2 regions of the Paenibacillus sp. FSL M7-0134 genome follow, and region 1 is predicted to be linked to the other one. Evidence: predicted binding sites of a transcription regulator. Region 1 holds the regulator's gene; the other holds the start of a gene.
What was found. The regulator LexA, encoded in region 1, represses DNA repair genes until DNA is damaged. The targets are predictions, from matches to a motif close to CGAACATATGTTCG.

Region 1 (8,596 bases):
GATACGTTACTGATGCCCAGGATGGTATGCACCCCGGGAAGCGCTTCTTTAATAATGCGAATGCCCTCAATGGTTTCCTTAGCTGAACCGATATATTGCTCATCACCTGTTCCTACTGGGAATACGAGCGTATCAAAAATTAGATCCTCCGCTGCCAAACCGTAACGGTTCACCAACAGATCATAAGAACGTTTAGCTACCTCAAGCTTATCCTCACGTGAAATAGCCTGTCCGCGTTCATCAATTGTTCCAACAACAACAGCGGCGCCGTACTTATGAATAAGAGGAGCCATTTTCTCAAATTTCTCTTCACCATCCTCCAAATTAATGGAGTTAATTATTGCCTTGCCTTGCGAATATTGAAGTGCTTTATCAATGACTTTAATATCCGTGGTATCAATCACCAAAGGTACCTTTACCTTGTTTACAACCAGTTTCAAAAATGCTTCCATATCCGTCATTTCATCGCGATCCGGGTCCTGCACACAAATATCAATGACATGCGCTCCGCTTTTTACCTGAGCACGGGCAATTTCAGATGCCTCTTCATATTTGCCTTCCACGATCAAACGCTTGAATTTGCGGGAGCCCAGAACATTCGTTCGCTCACCAACCATATACGGACGATTGTCCTGTTCAATATATACAGGCTCAATGCCCGATACGGCAGGAGGATGATGACCTACCAGCGGACGCGGCTCAAACTGCGCCATACTTTCACTCATAACTCGAATATGCTCAGGCGTGGTACCACAACAACCCCCAGCAATATTCAACCAGCCTTTTTCAGCGAAAGCAGCCATTTTACGTGCTAATGAATCAGGCGATTCATGGTATTGGCCATTTTCATCGGGCAAGCCAGCATTTGGATAACAGCTAATAGCTGCAGAGGACATTTCAGACAGAGAGCGAATATGATCACGCATAAACTCTGGACCTGTAGCACAATTCAATCCAATCGAAATTGGGTGCAAGTGTTCCAGTGATATGCAAAAGGATTCGATATTTTGTCCGGCCAACGTCGTTCCCATAGGCTCAATCGTGCCTGAAATCATTAGCGGAAGCTCGATACCTGTCTGCTCAAAAGCTTGCCGAATTCCGATGCTTCCAGCTTTGACGTTAAGCGTATCCTGTGAGGTCTCCAATAGCAGTACATCGACCCCGCCTTCAATAAGCGCCAAGGCCTGCTCTTGATAGCTTTCAATCAGTTCAGCAAATGTAACCCCACCTGTGACAGACAAGGTTTTCGTGGTTGGGCCCATAGCTCCTACTACAAAACGAGGCTTGTCCGCAGTGCTGTATTTATCCACCGCGTTACGCGCCAGTTTGGCCGCCACCAGATTAATTTCACGGGCACGTTCTGGTATATCGTAATCCGCCAAAACGACGGATGTTGCTCCAAATGTATTCGTTTCAATTAGATCTGCTCCGGCCTTCAAGTATGCTTCATGAATCCCTTGAATGACATCCGGTCTCGTTAAGACCAGCATTTCATTACAGCCCTCCAGCTCTTCCCCACCAAAATCATCGGGGGAAAGGTCTTCCTGTTGAATCATGGTGCCCATGGCCCCATCAAGAAGGAGTATTCTTCGTTGTAATGCATCCTGCAAGCTAACTTTATCCAAATTTCTTCACCCCCGCAAAACGTTAAATCCTAGTTTAGCAGAAACCGTATCATTTAGATAGATTGAAGTAAAAACATACGTTTTATACAGGTTGTTCTTTGTAAAAATGACTTCTCTTATCCATTTTTATAGTTTGTAGCATTATAGAGCGTACTTAACCCTGTATCCTTTAGCTATGGTCATTTGCATTATAAAATGTTGAAATCCTGTATTGTACAACGTTTCAAGACATGGTATTCTTTATACAACATTAATCCAAGTGGAAAAGAGGGAATATATATATATGGCCGAAATCTTAATACGTAATACCAATGAACGAATTAGCGGTGAAGAACAAGTACGTGAATTTCTGGAGAGTCACGAGATATTGTATGAACATTGGGATGCTTCCAAATTGTCTGGGGAGCTGCAAGAAAACTTTACCTTAACAGATGATCAAAAGGCCGCTGTTCTCAAAACATTTGAACCCGAAATCAAGGATTTAGCCGCACGTCGCGGATATAAAATATGGGACGTTATCACTTTATCTGAAGCAACGCCGAATTTGAACGAGCTGCTGGCCAAGTTTGAGCAAATTCACACCCACACCGAGGATGAAATCCGTGCCATTGTCGCTGGTAAAGGCATCTTCATCATTAAAGGCCCAGAAGAGATCGGCTATTTTAACGTAGAGCTTTCACCGGGGGACGTTATCTCCGTACCTGAAAATATACCTCACTTCTTCACTTTAATGGAGAATCAAAAGATCGTCGCAATCCGCTTGTTCATCGAAGAAAATGGCTGGATTGCCGAACCGTATGAAGATCCAACCTTCATTAAAGCATAATTACGAATTTATCCTTGTGTGAATAAAAAAACTCCCTCTGCTCTGTAACAATAGCGAAGGGAGTTTTCTTAATACTCGTTTCTAAAGACTATTGATTTCTTACTTTAACGATTGAATAATTCCGTCCAATTCAGACAGATGCTTGATTTGGAACTTCGGCTTGATCTCTGTGGTATTCGTTTTAGTGTTTCGGTTCACCCAGACCGAGTGTACACCTGCTGCCAACGCTCCTTGAATATCAGTCGTCAGTTTATCTCCTACCATTAAAGCATGTTCAGGCTCAATACCAAGAAGCCCCAAAGCATGCTGGAATATAGACGGATCAGGCTTGCCTCGACCAAATGAACCTGAAATGACAACATGATCAAAGAAAGGAGCTAATTGAGGAACTCCATCCAGTTTCTCCTGTTGTAGATCAGGGGAGCCATTTGTCAGCAATAACAGCTTGTAATGTCCCTTCAATTGTTCTAGAATCTCGAACGTTTCTTCATATACATGTGGACGCGCGCGTCTTTCCGAAGCAAATTGGGTAGCCAGCTTTTCCGCCAACTTCTCATTATCTATCCCTAGTTGCTGGAGTCCTCTGCGCCATGATTCCTTTCGATAAACAGGGGCCAACTGTTCCAATTGGCGGAATTCAGGTTGCTCACCTGCTGTAAAATTCGCCCACAATCCTTCAAACGGATTAATGCCGATCATTTGAGTAAAACTAAAGGTTTCATAGGATTCATACAAAGCGCGTGCTTCCTTACGTACGGCTTCCTCCAGAGTTTTTGGATCAACGCCTGCTTCACGGGAGCCTGTTTGACACGCTGCATCAAATGCCTCTTCTACACTACGTTCATCCCACAAAAGGGTATCATCAAGATCAAACATTACCGCCTGAATCGTCATCTGAATTATCCACTCTCTTTCCACAGTATATGTACGCCTATTTGCTTGATTAAGCATTTGAATCGTTATGTGTGCCCATATTAAGCAAGCGGCCGCAGCATGTTATATGAAATAACATCATACGGCCTTTGTTACAGAGCTACAGGCTAAATCAGTTATTTCTTGTCTACCTGTATCTGATTGGATAGCGCAAACTTCTCAAGTCGCTCTGCAATGGCATCCGTGTCATAGCGACCTAATGATTTTGTGAAAATAAAATTACCACCCTTACCTTTTCTTTCAACGGTTACGTAACCCTTTTCAATCTTGATGGCTTTCATGTCCCCTGCCGTCATTGGACGTTCTCTACCACCTTTCAGCATATAGAGAGTATCCTTTCCCACTTTCAAATAAGGACGACGGATGAAAAAGATAACAGCCAGCATCAAGTACAGGCCGAATACAAGCCAATCCATCCCTCGCATACCGGTCTTAGTCAAAAAGTAACTCATAAGCATGTACAATACAGAAAGACCAGCCAGCATAATTGGCACAGTAATGTTACGGCCACGGAAAATATCCATTGTAGAACCTGCGCCGCTAATGGTTTGAATGCCTTGCTTTTTGCGCGATTTATTTAAATGCGCTGTGTTTTTGCGTACTTTTCTTTCAAATGATCGGGCCATCTCTCAATTCCTTCCCAGATATATTACATTAAAACAATTGCCTCAAAGCTGATCTATATAGATACCATAAAAGGTACCTAAAACAAAAGGCAAATTGCAGGCTTGGGCACTTTAACAACATTAATGCTTCAGCCCGTCATTTCCTTTCGATGTATCATCGTCCACAAATTCAATCGTCTCAAGCTGCTGCCGAAAATTACGGCGAATGTTACCTAAATAAATTTCCCGAAGATTGGCGCGCTCTGTGGCTTCCTCTTCCGTCAAACCCTCGGATTTTGCTTTGCGCGCTAATTCATTAATGCGCTGTACCAAGCTGTCTATATCCAAATTGTGTCCCCTCCATAAAAGCAAAGATATAATACACTTTGACATGTAGAAAAGAGCTTGTCAAGGCTCCCGTATTACGCTCCCTGACAAGCTCTAATAGTCTATAGATCAGAAGTTAGGAAGCTTGAGTACCTGACCTGCCTGCACTCCCCGATCCTCCAAACCGTTAATCCGCACAATTCCTTCTATATATACCCGTGTATCCATTCGTTCCGGTTTATGATTTGCGGCAATCTCCCACAACGTATCCCCAGGTTGTACGGTCAGTTTAGTCACTTCTTCCTTGGAAGCTGAAGGTGCCGCGAAAACTGTAAGTACACCTGCCCCTGCAATCCAAGCAACAATCACTATAATAAGAAGCTTAAGTAAAAGAGTATTGGTAATAATCTGCATAAAACGTGCCCTACCCTCTTTTCGAGTCTCCTGTAAATTTTCTAAATTCATCGGAAAAATACTTTGATAAGTGCTATATTTCATCATTGGCTGTGTCCTCCAAACGTTTGTTCTTATGTTTTCACAATATAACACGAACATTTGTTTTGTTCAATAGAAAAGAGAACAAAAGTTCGTAATTATTTTTAGGGATTATTTAGAACTTATGTTTGTACGAACGGAGGTTCTATGCTATAATTTTCCCAAACGTTACTAAATGGGGTTGATACGGTATGTCTAAGATTTCGAGCCGCCAGCAGGCCATTCTTGAATTTATCCGCAATGAAGTGCGTCTAAAGGGATACCCCCCTTCTGTACGCGAAATAGGCGAGGCTGTCGGATTAGCCTCCAGTTCTACGGTTCATGGTCATTTGGATCGTTTAGAGAAAAAAGGACTCATTCGCCGCGATCCTACAAAACCACGGGCTATTGAGTTACTCGGTCAAGACGAATCGGATAACAGCAACTTGATTAATTACTCCATTAGTCGTGTCCCCGTCGTCGGCAAAGTAACTGCTGGCCTTCCTATTACGGCGACAGAAAATATTGAAGATTACTTTCCTCTTCCCCAACACTTTGTTGGTGAGGATAAAATATTCATGTTATCTGTTGTAGGCGAAAGCATGATTGAAGCTGGTATTGCTAACGGAGACTATGTAATCGTACGTCAGCAGCAGACCGCTGATAATGGTGATATTGTTGTAGCTATGACAGATGAAGACGAAGCTACAGTTAAAACCTTCTACAAAGAAAAGGATCATATCCGGCTTCAACCTGAAAATCCAGCCTTTGAACCGCTTCGCCTGACACACGTCAGCATTTTGGGCAAGGTTGTAGGACTCTTCCGGGACTTCCACTGATTTCTCGTTCTTTCTTCCCCGTTATTCTATCCACTAATACAAAACCGGCTGCCTAGGGCAAGCCGGTTTTGTATTGCTATTATGTTTATTATGTATCTCACAACTATTTCATTTCAGCAACCTATCCCTATTTTTTCTACTAAAAATCAGCCTCCTCATCTCAAATAATCCCCCACTGACCTTGAGCAGCTATACTGTCATGGGCAAAACTAATAGATCTTTCTTTGTTTTAGATAAATATGGTATATTAATTACTTATAGCTCTGTAGGAGGAATTAAATGAAAAAAATTATAATTTCAGCGTTTGTTGTGATATTTATCGCCATAAGCTGTGTAGTTCCAACAATGGATCATTTGAATGCAAAAGAGAACTCCCACATAACAACCTATGACCATATTAAGTATATACAAATACTTATCCATTTCAGGTATTTAGAAAAGCAACTCGAAGCTGTAATTTTCGAAAGAAATAATTATCCAGAAGACAGCCAAGAATATAAACAGCTCTCTGAACAACTGAATCATATTCTTGCTCAAGAGGCGTACTACGAGAAAAAACTTAACACTCTTAATAGTAAATAATTTTCATACTAACTGCCTATTATCTTTATCTACACTATTAGACTCATGCCGACCTGCCTGTAACATTCTCCTGCAACGTAAAGTTGAAAAGGCGAAGACAGGTTCGCATGAGTTTTTTTATTATCCATTAGGAATATAGGTACTAGCTTCTTTTTGCTTTTAATAGATTTATGCTGATACATTACTATCACAATTGACATATGTATATAGCAGAACTAAGCAAAGGAGATATGCAGATGATCAGAAATAGAGTTAAAACGTATAAGCATCGCATCGGGAAAAACAGATATCTGGTCGTTAAAGTCTTTCAAGCCGCAGCTGCTAAAACAGGAAGCGGAAATGCACTAGCAACCAATGCCTTGAATATCAAAATTTCCAAGCGTAAGCATAAACGCCACTAAGATTTAACCGTACCTTCATTTCTTGAAGGGAGGTGATATTATGAGCAGAAGACATTGCAAACGTGATTTAAGAAGAAGAAGATTAAACATCCGTTCCACTCAAAGAGCCATTGCGCGTGCAAGAGGTAACGCACTGGCTGTTAATCTGTTTAGCGTAAATGATAGACAACGCAGACGTTAATAAACGTTTTCAAGCAAAAGCGGGAAGGATTCTTCCTGCTTTTTTTGTGTTAAACGATACACCCAACTCCTAAATCCCATAGAACTGCTAAATTCAGTTGCCTTCCTTTTAAATACCATACATATTCAACTATGCTTTCCACTGGTTAAAACAGAAGCGAAATGGTACCCAGTCAAAAGCAGCAGCATTCTTGACTCAAATACTTTGTGTACAACTGACCACACCTATAGCCCTCAAACTTGCTTCAGCTTTTTTCACTTAAGTATTCCGGCTGTATATCCGTCCATGGTTTGTACGTTGCTGCATTGTTTGCTCAATTTTTTATTTTAAAACTTTATAAGGCCCCACTTGCCCACCACCGTATTCCACAAACTCCATCATATCCTACTCAACGGCTGGACTACAGATGCTCTTATCTGACTTAATGCAGCTGAAAACAATTCGATATTGGATCAACACTTCATATGTATGATTCATGTTGATCAACTCGACAATTCATTCTGGATAAGCGCTAAAAATCCTTCTCTAAATAATCATACCCTTACATGATTATTTAGAAAGCTAATATCCGACACATAAAGATAAAATACAACAAACAAAGACAAGAAAAAATTTCTCTTCACAACCAATGAACTATGTACAAATACATTACACATGTATAACATTAAATACAAATACTAGAAAGGTGGTAACAATTAATGAAAAAAGTATCTTTACTAGCATCAGTAGCAATGCTAATCTCATCTGTAGCTTTTGCTGCACCTTCTTTTGCAGATCAGGTCACAAGTGACACTTATAGTTCATTACAAGACTCAAATAGAAGTATAGAGTCTGTTACGCCTTTTGCTAATGTTGAATATGTCGTTACTGTAAATACGGCCAATCTCAAAGATGCCGGAACAGACTCGAACATCTCTATAACTCTGTATGGTTCTAATGGAGATTATGCTACCGCTACACTCAATGGTAGCTTTGAACAAGGAGATTCCGATACAACAAGAATCAGCACTAGTAACCTAGGTGACATCAGAAAAATTACTATTAGAACTGATGGATCTGGGTATAAACCAGGTTGGAAAATCGCTAATGTCAAAATATCTGGAAACGGGAAAACTTTCTCATTTGCAGGTCCTAACCGTTGGCTTGGTGACGGCGGTTCCGCAGATTCCGAAACACTTTTTCCATCCTAAAACAAATATTCATACAAAAGACTCTGTCGATATTTGGATAGAGTCTTTTAGTTTTGGATGAATAATCCTACTAAAATTGTATCGCCGTAATTATAACCCCATCTCAAGAATCAATTTTAAGAATAAACTCACTAATGGGAAAATGTTATGTAATTTTGCTATATAAACAAAAGCTAAGAAATGGCCGCTGGAAAAATATATTGAATCTACTAAGAAAATCATAGCTTTAAAAAGAATTCAAGCATCAAATCACAACACCTAATTTTTTCGATTTAGCATGTCTCTTTTAGTCTCAATACTTTTAAGTTGATCATGTACATTTTCGAATATTGGATTATTATTTCCATCTACCTGACTTAGCGTAGCTGCGAACAGTTCGGTATTCTACTTTACCAATTTGTACTTATGATCAACAGTTACATTACTCTCTTGTATTTTCACAATAATCTCATCCCCAATAGCCGCCAGTGAAAGCAATTAACCCTCAAGCCAATTCTCTTATCATAGGATACCTCCAAAGTATAATAAATCTTCTAAATACTATACTGAAAGATGTGTCAAAGTATCGTGCGTATTATCGCAAATAAAAGACTCATACCAGTTATTGTTGCAA
Region 2 (8,060 bases), 750 kb from region 1:
GTATCGGCTGCGGGTCCGCTGAGCAATCTGCTGCTTGCATTTGTTACTACTTTGATCTATGCCGTGCTCCTTCATTTTCAAGTATTGCCGGGGATGGAGAACCAACGGGTAGCTCAAGCAATCTATTTGTTTATCAATGCTCTGATCAATTTAAATCTATTTTTGTTTATCTTTAATTTGATCCCACTGCCTCCACTGGATGGATACCGGATTGTGGAAGATGTGGCCCCCACTCCTGTACGCCGTAAGCTTCAGCAATTTGAACAGTGGTCGATCTTTATTTTTCTGCTTATCCTGGTCATTCCGCAGGTTCGAGCTGTAACAATTGAACCTCTTTACACGCTGGCCCAGATGATTTATATACAGTTTTTGCAGTTCTCTTTTTATATCACTGGATTGTTTGGAGCCTAAGGGCTCCTTTTTTTACGAGAATAGGTAGGTATAACCTGAATAGAAGAGGGAACAGACTGGTCATACAGGCGCAAAAGATGATATGATGTTGCTTGGTGATTTATTCGGATTTTGTACGGAACGTTAGTGGATAACAGTTATTTTTAGAATGAGGATTTTGCAAAATCCAGGAATAGGTGTGAGAGAGAATGCAGCGTTATTTTATTCCGGCAGAGCAATTTCTAGAAGATCACGTGATTGTCGCGGGTGAGGACGCGCGGCATATCGCTAAAGTCATGCGGGGCCGTAGTGGTGACAAAATTATAGTTAGTGACGGGATATCTAGGGAAGCGCTGGCTGCATTGGATACGATTGAGCAGGATCATGTTACGGCGACGATTATTGAGCCGCTGAAGATGACCTCTGAACCGCATGTGCAGGTCACTATCGCTCAGAGTCTTCCTAAAGGAGACAAGATGGAGACGGTGATGCAAAAATGTACAGAAATCGGAGCAACCGGGTTTGTACCGTTTTTGTCCGAGCGTACGGTCGTGCAGTATGATGCCAAAAAAGAAGGCAAGCGACTGGAGCGTTGGCGCAAGATTGTGAAGGAAGCGGCTGAACAAAGCCACCGTAACCGGATTCCAGAAATTAGCGCGCCCATGACGTGGAAAGAACTTCTGGCTTCTTTTGCTGGGTATGATTTGATATGTTATTGTTATGAAAAAGAGCAGGGTAAACAGCTACGGGATGTAATCCAGCCTTTGGCAGGACAATGGGCGTCGACGGACATGCCGCGTGTTCTGCTGGTGGTAGGCCCGGAAGGCGGCTTTACTGAAGCGGAAAGCCTGGAGGCCGAGCAGGCCGGGGCACAGTCTACAGGACTGGGAAGACGTATTTTGCGTGCGGAGACCGCAGGAATGGCTGCATTGGCATGCATTTTATATGAGACAGGAGAAATGGGAGGGGTTTAATATGCCGTCAGTGGCATTTTACACATTGGGCTGTAAGGTAAACTTTTATGATACAGAAGCGATCTGGCAGCTGTTTAAAAATGAAGGTTATGAACAGGTGGACTTTGATGAGCAGACTGCTGATGTCTATCTTATCAATACATGTACCGTTACGAATACCGGTGATAAAAAGAGTCGTCAGATTATTCGCCGCGCGATTCGCCGGAATCCAGATGCCATTGTGGCAGTGACGGGCTGCTACGCCCAAACTTCTCCTGCCGAAATTATGGATATTCCTGGCGTTGATCTCGTTATCGGGACTCAGGATCGAGACAAAATCATTCCGTTCGTACAGGAAATTCAAGAAACGCGTCAACCGGTGAACGCCGTGCGCAATATTATGAAAACGCGTGTATTTGAGGAAATGGATGTGCCTGATTTTGCTAATCATACTCGGGCCTTTTTGAAAATTCAGGATGGGTGCAATAACTTCTGTACCTTCTGCATCATTCCGTGGTCGCGGGGTCTATCCCGTAGTCGTGATGCTGCGAGTATTATTGCACAGGCGCGTCAACTGGTACACGCAGGCTACAAGGAAATTGTACTCACAGGTATCCACACTGGCGGTTATGGTGACGACATGGATAATTATGACCTATCTGATCTGTTGTGGGATCTGGAGAAGGTGGAAGGGCTGGAGCGTATCCGTATCAGTTCGATTGAAGCCAGCCAGATTGATGAAAAAATGCTTGATGTACTGAACCGTTCCACCAAGCTGGTTCGTCATTTTCACATACCGCTTCAGGCGGGGGACGACACCGTGTTGAAACGGATGCGTCGCAAGTACACCACAGAAGAGTTTTATAACAAAATGCTTATGATTCGCAAAGCAATGCCGGATGTAGCGATTACAACGGATGTGATTGTCGGCTTCCCTGGGGAGACGGATGAAATGTTCCGCAATGGCTATGAGCTGATGAAAAAAATCGGTTTTTCGGAAATGCACGTGTTCCCATACTCCAAGCGCAGTGGAACTCCTGCGGCGCGTATGGAGGATCAGGTGGACGAAGACGTGAAAAATGCACGAGTGCATGAGCTGATACAACTGTCAGAGCAAATGCAACTGGCGTATGCTGAGAAGTTTGTAGGTCAGGTGCTGGAGGTCATTCCGGAAGTTGCGCCGAAAGGGACCGAAGATAGCGGCATACTCCATGGATATAGTGACAATTATATTCAACTGGCGTTTGAAGGTACTGAGGATCTGGTTGGCAAGGTATGCCGCGTGAAGCTGACGAAGGCAGGTATTAATGAAAGTGAGGGCCAATTGGTCCGCGTACTAGAGAATGGGCTGCAAACAGCTCTGTAAGAACAAAAAAAGCCTGAATAGGCAATAGAGATGGCAAACAAGGATTTCGCCTTTCCTTACAGAGAGGACGGAATCCTTGTTGCGCAAGGAAGGGAGATTACAGGATGGCAGCAAAAAAGGAAATTTCCGCAGGCGGCGTTGTGTTTCGCAAACAGGGGGAGCAGCTTGAAATTCAGCTCATTACTGACCGATATGGTAAGGTATCCTTGGCTAAAGGGAAAATGGAGTTGGGAGAAACAATCGAACAGACGGCTTTACGTGAAATTCGCGAGGAAACAGGGTTGAACGGGCGGATTATCCAGCATGTAGATATGATTGCTTATACGTATCAGCATCCAGAATTTGGGGAAGTAGATAAAGAAGTACACTATTATCTCGTAGAGGCACTGGATGGGGTTTTACAGGCACAGATCGAAGAAATTAAAGGAGTTGCGTGGCATACGCCTGAGGAAGCATGGCGTCTCCAGCGCCAGGGTGGATATGACAATAATGATGTCATTTTAAGCAAGGCGCTGTCCATGCTAGGAATTAACGTTTGATTCTGTCGGGAGATATACGATCCTCTAAACGCGTCCACACAGGTAGATAGCAGAGAGGCAAAACCAGCAGAGAGCTAATAACGTTAAACAGAGTTTGGGCATGGGCTACCTTGGCTCCGGGCTCGGTAGATATCCAGGCAGCGGCCATCTCCAGACCAGGGATCAACGGCATAAAGAGCAAGGCTCCGCCTACGTTCAGCAGCACGTGGGACCAGGCCACAAATTTGCCGGACACGCTGCCGCCAACAGCGGCAATCAGGGCGGTTACGCAGGTGCCTACATTGGAGCCGATGACGATGGCGATCCCCACATCGGCTGGCAAGGCTCCCGCAGCGGCAAGGCTAATCGCCATGCCAATGACGGCTGCGCTACTGTGAACCAGCGCGGTCAGACAGGCTCCAGCAGCGAAGGCCCACCACATGTTGGCCGCAGCGTGATCAAGAAACCAGCGGAATAGTCCGGCCTGCTCAATCCAGGGGCCGACTGTTTGCATTACGCGGATACCTGCCAGAATCAGCGAAAATCCAGCAAAGACGAGGCTGATATATTGTACAGCCTGCGGACGGCTAAGCCCATTGGAGCCGGGTGAAGCTCCAGCGGACGCATACTGGCGACTGGGGACAGCTTCACCCCACAGGACGGCAGTGCTCCAGCATAGCAGTGAGCCGCACAGCAGCGGAACAGCCAGCATGCCAAGCTGGAGCCCCATCAGCTCAGTGGTCAGGCAGGTGCCGATATTGGTGCCGAGAATGATGCCGAGCGTGCGGCCGTAGGTCAACAGCCCGGCGTTGACCAGTCCGATCGTCAGCACCGTTACGGCGGTGCTGCTTTGCAGCAGGGCCGTAATGCCTGAGCTGAACAGCATGCCCCGCCAAGGTGAAACTGTGGCGCGGTTCAGCCAGCGGGTGAGGAAGGGACCGGCCAAATGCCGGAGGGCTGCTTCCATCAGCTTCATCCCGCCCAAAAAAATAAACAGCCCGCCGCACAGTGGGAGTATAACATGTATAAACACGGGCATAGCCCCCTTTTCTAGGTGAAAATACTTATGTAACAGCCTATGATCTGTCGGGGACAGCCATGACAAGCATGGCTGAGCTCTTTTTTACGGAACGATATTAAGGACTTTGAGTAATCCAAGAATGGGAGTGAAGGATTTTGCCTTCAGTAATATTAGAACGCAGCCGTAAAAAAAGGCTGGAGCACGCACACCCTTGGGTGTTTAAAAACGAAATAGCCAAGATCGAAGGGGACCCAGAGGCAGGCGATTTGGTCAGTATCGTTAACCATCAGGGGCGTTATTTGGCGACAGGTTACTATAATCCAGCTTCACAAATTACAGTGCGTGTGATGTCCTACGAGCCGCTGGAAGCAATGGATCAAAACTTTTTTGCCCAACGCTTTCGCAAATGTCTGGAGCACCGCGAACGTTTTGTGACCGGGGGAAACGCTTATCGGTTGGTGTACGGCGAGGCTGATTTTTTGCCTGGACTGATTGTAGATCGATTTGGTGATGTGTTAGTCGTGCAGTTGTTAACGCTTGGCATGGATCGGCGCAGGGAGGAAATCAGGGATGCGCTCGTTGAAGTAGTGGGTCCTGCTGGTATATATGAGCGAAGTGATGTATCCATCCGTGAGCTGGAAGGATTGGAACAAACGAAGGGTCCTTTGTACGGTGATTGTCCGCGTCATGTGGTAGTGACGGAAAATGGCCTGCAAATCAAGGTTGATATTGTAGAGGGCCAGAAGACGGGTTATTTCTTTGACCAGCGTGAAAATCGTGCGGCCATAGCACCGTTGATGACAGGTTGGGGAGCACGTAGTGGAATTACGCTACAAGAAGTAGCTGCAGACTCAGGGGATGCGGGCACAACGGTCATGAAGCCAGTGAATAAAAGTGGTAAGGTTGTTGAATTCCCATTCTGGGATGGCGCAACCGTATTGGAATGTTTTTCGCACACGGGAAGCTTTACGCTCAATGCATGTAAACATGGTGCTAAAAAAGTAACTTGTCTTGATATTTCTGAGCATGCGATTGAAAGTGCGCGGGATAATGTCAAGCTGAACGGTTTTGAGGAACGCGTCGAGTTTGTCGTCGACGATGCTTTTCAATATTTGCGCAATCAAGTGAAAGGTGTAGAGGAACGCAATGCACGAGCCGGGGGCAAAGGAGATACATCCAAGCCGCTGACAGCAGGTGGCGGACGCACCTTTGACGTGGTCATTCTTGATCCGCCAGCCTTTGCCAAAACGAAGAACGCTGTCAAAGGAGCTACACGTGGATATAAAGATATCAACCTGCACGGGATGAAGCTGGTCAATGAGGGCGGCTATCTGGTGACTGCGAGCTGCTCGTTCCATATGCGGCCAGAGTTGTTTTTAGATACCATTAAGGAAGCGGCGGCAGATGCCGGCAAAATCCTTCGTCTGGTAGACTGGAGAGCGGCTGGTAAGGACCATCCTCAAATTTTGGGTGTGGAGGAAGGCCATTACTTGAAATTCGCCATCTTTGAGGTGCGCAGCCGGACACAGCTGTAGGTTTCATACAAGGTCAAAGTCAATCGCCTTTTTGGTGATTAAATAGGTAAAATAGACTCGTTTAGGTATAAATCAGTCCTGTAGAGAAGGCATGCACCAAGCCAATCTGCGGGACTGATTTGTTTTTTTAGAGGGAGGAAGAATTGCTACAACATGGCAAACGTACGTTCTTTTCTCCCTTGCCTGATATGCTATACTGTTTAATAGAATGTTGTTCGTTGGAAAGGAGGCCGCATCATGTCGGTTCGCTTGTTGATTGGCCGCTCTGGGAGTGGTAAAAGTACGTTAATCCGCAATGAAATGACGTCTATGTTACGCGAGGAGCCGCTAGGTAAGCCTATGCTGTTACTTGTACCGGAGCAATCGTCATTTGCTTCTGAGCATGCGTTACTTACAGAAGCCGGAAACGGTATTCAGGGGTCGGTGCGCGCCCAAGTGATGGGATTTCATCGTCTTGCCTATTTAGTTATGCAGGAAACCGGGGGTTCAGCACTGGTGCCTGTAACGGAAGAAGGCAAGAAGATGCTTTTATATAAAATTATTCGTCGTCGCAAGGATGAACTGAGTTTGTTTAAGGATTCGGGAGACCAGCTCGGCTTTGTGGATCGGTTGAATACATTGTTTACGGAGCTAAAGCAGTATGGAAATGATACTCGGTCTGTACCGGAGCAACTGGAGCGAATGAACGCTGCTGGAGAGTCAACTCCGATTTTGCGCGGCAAGCTCAAAGATATCAGTCTAATCTATGAGGATTTTGAACGAGAGCTGACGCTTAAATATATTGACGGTGAAGATACGCTGCGCATGCTGGCAGAACAGATTGCTGAGTCTTCCCTTGTGCGTGGGGCAGATATTTGGATGGATGGCTACCGCAGGTTTACACCACATGAATACAAGGTGGTGGAGCAGCTTATGCTGCACGCTTCTTCGTTGACGGTGGCGCTGACTTGCAACCGCAGCTACGAGAGCGGACAGCTTCCGCATGAGCTGGATTTGTTTCATCCCTCAGCGGCTACGTATGTAAAGCTCAAAGGAATGGCAGACGAGCTGATGATAGAGACGCAGACACAATTACTGCGCCCTGATCCGCTGCCGAGATTTAAGGAGCGTCCGGCGTTGGCGTATTTGGAGGCTAACTTTGAACATCGTACAGGGTTACGGAATCAGGAACAATGGATGCGGCTGCAGCAGCTACGAGAGCAGTGGACAGAAGAACAGCCGGAAGGCATAAAACTGTACACTGCGGCTAATCGCCGTGCAGAGCTGGAAGGGGCTGTACGCGAAATGCGTCGTCTGGTCCGAGATGAGGGCGCTCGTTATCGGGAGATGGCCCTGTTTGTACGTCATATTGAAGATTATGAGCCCTGGGTGGAACCGATATTCAAACAATATGAGGTTCCAGTATTTCTGGATCAGCGGAGAAGTGTTTTGCATCATCCCTTAGTGGAATTGATTCGGGCTTCGCTGGATATCGTGCAGCGTCGTTGGCGATATGAGGATGTATTCCGTGCGGTCAAAACAGACCTTCTCCTGCCGCTGGATGGTCGGGTAAGTCGTGAGGAGATGGACCGTTTGGAAAACTATGTACTAGCCTGCGGAATACAAGGCAGCCGTTGGACAGACGGTCGCCCGTGGCAGGCTGTGCCCAGCTTGTCACTGGAGCTGGAGGAGCAGGAACGGAGCCGTCAACGGGATGAAACGTTGGATTTGATGGAACTGTGCCGGGATGTGATCGTGACGCCTTTACGTGCGTTTGAGAAACGTGTCGGCAAGGCACGAACTGCACTTGAGAAGTGTGAAGCGGTATATCTGTTACTGGAGGATGCAGAAATCGGCCACAAGCTGGACGCCTTCATTCATCAGGCAGAGGAAGCAGGAAAACCTGAGCAGGCGAAGGAGCATCGTCAAGTATGGGATGCGGTGCTTGAACTACTGGATCAAATTGTCGAAATGATGGGTGATGAGAGGCTGGATACCTCTTTGTTTGCGGGTGTGCTGGAAACGGGATTGGCTGAGTTCCGTATGGGACTTGTTCCGCCAGCTCTGGATCAGGTTCTAGTCGGAAACACGGACCGTACACGTGTGTCCGGTATTCAACATGCCTTTGTACTAGGTATGAACGAAGGTGTGATGCCGGCTGTGTTCCATGAGGACGGTGTGCTGAATGAGCAGGAGCGTACGGCATTAAACGAACGAGGCGTAGAGCTGGCGCCGGATATGACAAGACGTCTGTTGGACGAACGTTTTCTCGCTTATACGGCCCTTACCTCAGCCGGT

Region 2: a site for LexA is predicted at 5,941-5,954, ahead of addB (helicase-exonuclease AddAB subunit AddB). Genes of this name have one in related genera too.

What each region holds. Positions count from the first base shown of each region.
Region 1 covers NZ_JBBOXV010000001.1:3,208,657-3,217,252, reverse strand. The annotation lists gene metH (methionine synthase) at 1-1,625, opposite strand, end outside; gene NSQ58_RS14490 (1,2-dihydroxy-3-keto-5-methylthiopentene dioxygenase) at 1,909-2,451, shown strand; gene NSQ58_RS14485 (HAD family hydrolase) at 2,551-3,345, opposite strand; gene NSQ58_RS14480 (hypothetical protein) at 3,501-4,010, opposite strand; gene NSQ58_RS14475 (DUF896 domain-containing protein) at 4,131-4,337, opposite strand; gene NSQ58_RS14470 (LysM peptidoglycan-binding domain-containing protein) at 4,446-4,814, opposite strand; gene lexA (transcriptional repressor LexA) at 5,003-5,629, shown strand; gene NSQ58_RS14460 (hypothetical protein) at 5,909-6,211, shown strand; gene NSQ58_RS14455 (hypothetical protein) at 6,448-6,612, shown strand; gene NSQ58_RS14450 (hypothetical protein) at 6,653-6,793, shown strand; gene NSQ58_RS14445 (PLAT/LH2 domain-containing protein) at 7,492-7,983, shown strand.
Region 2 covers NZ_JBBOXV010000001.1:2,460,024-2,468,083, forward strand. The annotation lists gene NSQ58_RS11015 (site-2 protease family protein) at 1-411, shown strand, start outside; gene NSQ58_RS11020 (16S rRNA (uracil(1498)-N(3))-methyltransferase) at 600-1,364, shown strand; gene mtaB (tRNA (N(6)-L-threonylcarbamoyladenosine(37)-C(2))-methylthiotransferase MtaB) at 1,366-2,709, shown strand; gene NSQ58_RS11030 (NUDIX hydrolase) at 2,814-3,248, shown strand; gene NSQ58_RS11035 (Na/Pi symporter) at 3,238-4,260, opposite strand; gene NSQ58_RS11040 (class I SAM-dependent rRNA methyltransferase) at 4,404-5,783, shown strand; gene addB (helicase-exonuclease AddAB subunit AddB) at 6,021-8,060, shown strand, end outside.